DNA from 2 places in the Streptococcus sp. oral taxon 061 genome. Region 2 is predicted to be linked to the other one. Evidence: predicted binding sites of a transcription regulator. Region 2 holds the regulator's gene; the other holds the start of a gene.
What was found. Region 2 encodes NrdR, which represses ribonucleotide reductase genes. Its sites were predicted from a motif close to ACACNATATATNGTGT; they were not measured.

Region 1 (2,492 bases), 590 kb from region 2:
TTGTTTAGCGTAAGCTTCACCAGCTGCTTTGAATTCTGCAATTTGTTCTTCAGTTGGGTTGATTACAACTTCACCTGAGATACCTGAAACAGCCAAAATGTCGCCATCTTTTACAAGTTCAGTGATGTTGTTTGTACCCAATACAGCTGCAATTTCAAGTGTACGAGCCATGATAGCTGAGTGACTTGTACGTCCACCAATGTTTGTTACAAAAGCTTTTACAAAGTTTTTGTCCAATTGAGCAGTATCAGATGGAGTCAAGTCATGTGCAATCACGATTACTTCTTCGTTAATAGAAGCTGGGTTTGGCAATTTCTTACCAAGAAGATTTGCCAATACACGTTTGGTAACGTCGCGGATATCTGCTGCACGTTCCTGCATGTATGGGTTGTCTTCCATGCCTTCAAAGATTGTGATAAACATGTCTGTAACTTCTTTCAGACCTGCTTCTGCATTTACTTTCTTAGCACGAATCGTTTCTTTAATCTGACCGATCAATTCAGGGTCAGCTAGAACCATCAAGTGAGCGTCAAATACTTGCGCCGCTTCTTCACCAAGCGTACCTACAGCCTTCTCGCGGATAAGAGAAAGCTCGTTTTGAGAAGCTTCAAGAGCAACATCCAAACGAGCCTCTTCTGCATTTGTATCTTCGACAGTAATAGTTTCGAAAGATAAATCCGGTTGAACGAGTAGATATGCTTTGGCAACGGCAACACCATCAGATGCTGCAATTCCTTTAAGCATTTCTGTCATTTTCTTATGCCAATCCTTCTTTTTCCATTGTTTCTGAGATAGCAGCAATAGCGTCATCAGCGTCTGCACCTTCAGCAGTAATTGTAACGTCAGCACCTTGACCAACACCAAGGCTCATAACACCCATGATAGATTTAAGGTTAACTGATTTACCTTTGTACTCAAGAGTAATATCTGAAGCAAATTTGCTAGCAGTTTGTACCAACAATGTTGCTGGACGTGCGTGAATACCTGTTTCTGCCACTACGTGGAAATCTTTAGAAGCCATAATTTGACTCTCCTTTAAATGTTTTCTTTTTGAGTTATATCTGATAACCCTTACAATTTGATATTATATCACCTTCTAGGATTTTTTTCAAGTATTTTATGGGATTTCTTCTTTTTCCTTTCAGATAACTTGCTGAAAATCTTCTATTTTATGTATCAAAATACATCATGTAGTTTTTTATAGTTTTAACATTTAGAAAACGCTGTTATTTATGGGGTTTATTTTTTGTAATTACTACATATTGTGTTTTGACATCTATCATCGAAAAAAATTCTACAATATTTAGTTTTTCTTCGTTGACAAAGATTTTTTTTCTGATATACTTAAGAAGTAATTAAATTTTTGAAAGAGGAGTTACAGAATGGTAACCGTTTATTCTAAAAATAATTGTGTTCAATGTAAAATGACCAAACGTTTCTTAGATAGTAACAACATTGCTTATCGCGAAATCAATCTTGACGAACAACCTGAATTTATTGAACAAGTTAAAGAGCTAGGCTTTAGCGCTGCTCCTATCATTCAAACACCAACTGAAGTTTTCTCTGGTTTCCAACCAGCAAAACTAAAAAAACTTGCTTAAGTATCAGGATTAAAAGCTTCTATGTAAATCTTAGAAGCCTTTCTTTTGTAATGAAATAAAGGAAATTTTATGGGATTAAAACAACTTGAGGATGTAACTTACTTCCGTCTAAATAATGAAATCAACCGTCCTGTTAATGGACAAATCATGCTCCACAAAGATAAAGAAGCCTTGGACGCTTTCTTTAAAGAAAACGTTGTACCAAATTCTATGGTTTTTGATTCTATCACTGATAAAATTGATTACCTTATTAAACAAGACTATATCGAAACAGCGTTTATCAAAAAATATCGTCCTGAATTCTTAGAAGAGCTTTATCAATTTATTAAGGATCAAAACTTCCAGTTTAAGTCTTTCATGGCTGCATACAAGTTTTACAATCAATACGCCTTGAAAACTAACGATGGAGAGTACTATCTTGAGAGCATGGAAGACCGTGTCTTCTTTAACGCTCTTTACTTTGCTGATGGTGATGAAGCTATCGCAATTGATATTGCCAATGAAATCATCCACCAGCGCTACCAGCCTGCTACACCTTCATTCTTGAATGCAGGTCGTGCACGTCGTGGTGAATTGGTATCATGTTTCTTGATTCAGGTAACAGATGATATGAACTCTATCGGACGTTCTATCAACTCAGCTCTTCAACTTTCACGTATCGGTGGTGGTGTGGGAATTTCCCTCAGCAACCTTCGTGAAGCTGGAGCACCTATCAAGGGGTATGAAGGTGCTGCTTCTGGAGTCGTACCAGTTATGAAACTTTTTGAAGACAGCTTCTCTTACTCAAACCAACTTGGTCAACGTCAAGGTGCTGGGGTTGTTTACCTTAACGTCTTCCACCCAGACATTATCGCTTTCCTTTCTACTAAGAAAGAAAATGCTGATGAAAAA
Region 2 (2,492 bases):
TGAATTCGTGACGGAAGAGCTGGTCGATAGACTCTCCTGATTCGTAGCGAATATCATCCACATTTCCTTGACGGACAACTTTTCCATCCTTGAGGAAGACAATCTCATCCAATATTGGTTCGATGTCTGAAATCAAGTGAGTTGAAATCAAGACAGTCGAAGTTGGAGAGTAGTTGTTGATGATGGTGTTCAAGATATAGTCACGAGCTGCAGGATCGACTCCTCCGATAGGTTCGTCAAGGATGTATAGACGAGCATCACGACTCATGACAAGGATCAACTGAACTTTTTCTTTATTCCCTTTTGAGAGTTTCTTGAAACGGCTATTCTCATCGATACCAAGGTCACGAAGAAGACCTTGAGCACGTTCGAGATTGAAATCTTTATAGAAGGTCTTGAAAAAGGTAAGAGCTTCTTTGACTTTCATCTGTTCGTTGAGATAGGTCGTATCAGGTAGATAAGAAACGATAGCCTTAGTTGCTGGGCTTGGTTCCATATCGTTGATAAGAATGCGCCCACCATCAGGTTGTAACAAGCCATTGATTAGTTTAATCAAGGTTGTCTTTCCAGAACCGTTTGGGCCAAGGAGTCCAACAATCTTTCCGGCTGGGATTTCAAGGGAAACATTTTGAAGAGCAGGGCTTGCTCCATAGAATTTTGAAACATTTTCAAATGTTAACAAGGTCATAGTCTAAACTCCTTCAATATAATCTCTCAAAACAGTTGGTAGTTCTTCTTTTTCATAGCCAAATTCTACCATGCCTGTTACAAATTGCTGCAGTTGTTCTTCAGATAGTTGCTTACGGGATTGGAGGATTAGGTCCAAGTCCTCGGTGACAAAACGACCTGCAGTCCGCTTGGTGTATACGAAGCCTTCTCTTTCTAGATCTGATAGGGCACGTTGGATGGTATTAGGATTGACGCCAGCCTCGCTAGCCAGTTCTCTGACAGTTGGCAGTTGTTGGTTGGGTTCTAGTTTATGGGAAACGATTTGCAGTTTGATTTTATCCATTATCTGCAAATAAATGGGTTTGTTGTTATCAAATGTCCAGGACATCACAGTCTCCTTTCTACAATTTCTTTTTGTATCACTTAAATAATACAACTAAACAAAAAACTTGTCAAGCTAAAAGGAGAATTATTTTGGGAATTGCTTAAAAAATGATATAATGAAAAGAAAACGACAAGGAGGGGAAGGCATGCGTTGTCCAAAATGTGGCGCTACTAAATCAAGTGTTATCGATAGCCGTCAGGCTGAAGAAGGAAATACGATTAGAAGAAGACGTGAGTGTGAAGAATGTCAGCATCGTTTTACGACCTATGAACGTGTAGAAGAGAGAACGCTGGTTGTGGTCAAGAAGGATGGTACACGGGAGCAGTTCTCCAGAGATAAAATCTTTAACGGGATTATTCGTTCGGCTCAAAAACGTCCGGTGTCTAGTGATGAGATTGGCATGGTAGTCAATCGTATCGAACAAAAACTCCTCAGTCGCAATGATAATGAAATTCAGAGCGAAGATATTGGTTCGCTCGTCATGGAAGAGTTAGCTGAACTCGACGAAATCACATATGTTCGTTTCGCTAGTGTCTATCGTAGCTTTAAGGACGTGAGTGAGCTCGAAAATCTTCTCAAACAAATTACGCAATCTTCAAAGAAGAAAAAGGAAAAATAAATGAAGCCTAATGATCGTTTTTCTTTTCTAAAGAATAATCGGGTGTCGCAAGATCCCACAACTTTGGTGCAGTGCTACCTCCCGATTATCGGTCAGGATGCGCTGAGTCTTTACCTTTATACCTTAGCTTTTTGGGATGATGGACAAAAAGAACACCTGTTTGCAGCTATTCTCAACCATCTCAATTTTGGGATGGACAGGCTTTTAAAAGCCTTTAAAATCTTATCAGCCTTCAACCTGATTACCCTCTATCAAAAGGGTGACGTCTATGAACTTGCTATTCATCCAACGCTTTCTGGCTCAGATTTCTTGCGTCATACGGTTTATCGTACCTTATTGGAGAAAAAAATCGGTGAACCAGCAGTTTCTGATTTGCGCCAAGAGCAGGCAGATGGAGAGCCTTTGGCCGTTCCTTTGAGTCAGGCCTTTCCAGAGATAGAAGAATTGGCTAGTCATGATGAGACACCAGTAAAAGCTGATTTTAAAAATGATTTTGATTTGGAGCATTTTCGTCAGCTCATGGCGAGAGATAATCTCCGTTTCCAAGATGAACAGTCAGATGTCTTGGAGTTGTTTAAAATTGCTGATGAGAAAAAATGGACCTGGTTTGAGACTTATCAATTGGCCAAATCAACAGCAGTTTCACAAGTTGTTTCTGTCAAGCGCATGCGTGAAAAATTAGCGCAAAAACCAGTTTCGTCGGATTTTAGTCCTCAAGAAGCGACCATTATCCGAGAAGCTAAAAGTAAAACGGCCCTAGAATTTTTAGCGGGAATCAAACAAACCCGAAATGCTGGAATTATCCAAGCCGAACGCGAT

Region 1: a site for NrdR is predicted at 1,253-1,268, ahead of nrdH (glutaredoxin-like protein NrdH). Genes of this name have one in related genera too.

The regions. Positions count from the first base shown of each region.
Region 1 covers NZ_CP058258.1:850,666-853,157, reverse strand. The annotation lists gene ptsP (phosphoenolpyruvate--protein phosphotransferase) at 1-753, opposite strand, end outside; gene HW271_RS04200 (phosphocarrier protein HPr) at 758-1,021, opposite strand; gene nrdH (glutaredoxin-like protein NrdH) at 1,383-1,601, shown strand; gene nrdE (class 1b ribonucleoside-diphosphate reductase subunit alpha) at 1,671-2,492, shown strand, end outside.
Region 2 covers NZ_CP058258.1:257,460-259,951, forward strand. The annotation lists gene HW271_RS01255 (ABC transporter ATP-binding protein) at 1-688, opposite strand, end outside; gene HW271_RS01260 (GntR family transcriptional regulator) at 692-1,057, opposite strand; gene nrdR (transcriptional regulator NrdR) at 1,200-1,673, shown strand; gene HW271_RS01270 (DNA helicase) at 1,674-2,492, shown strand, end outside.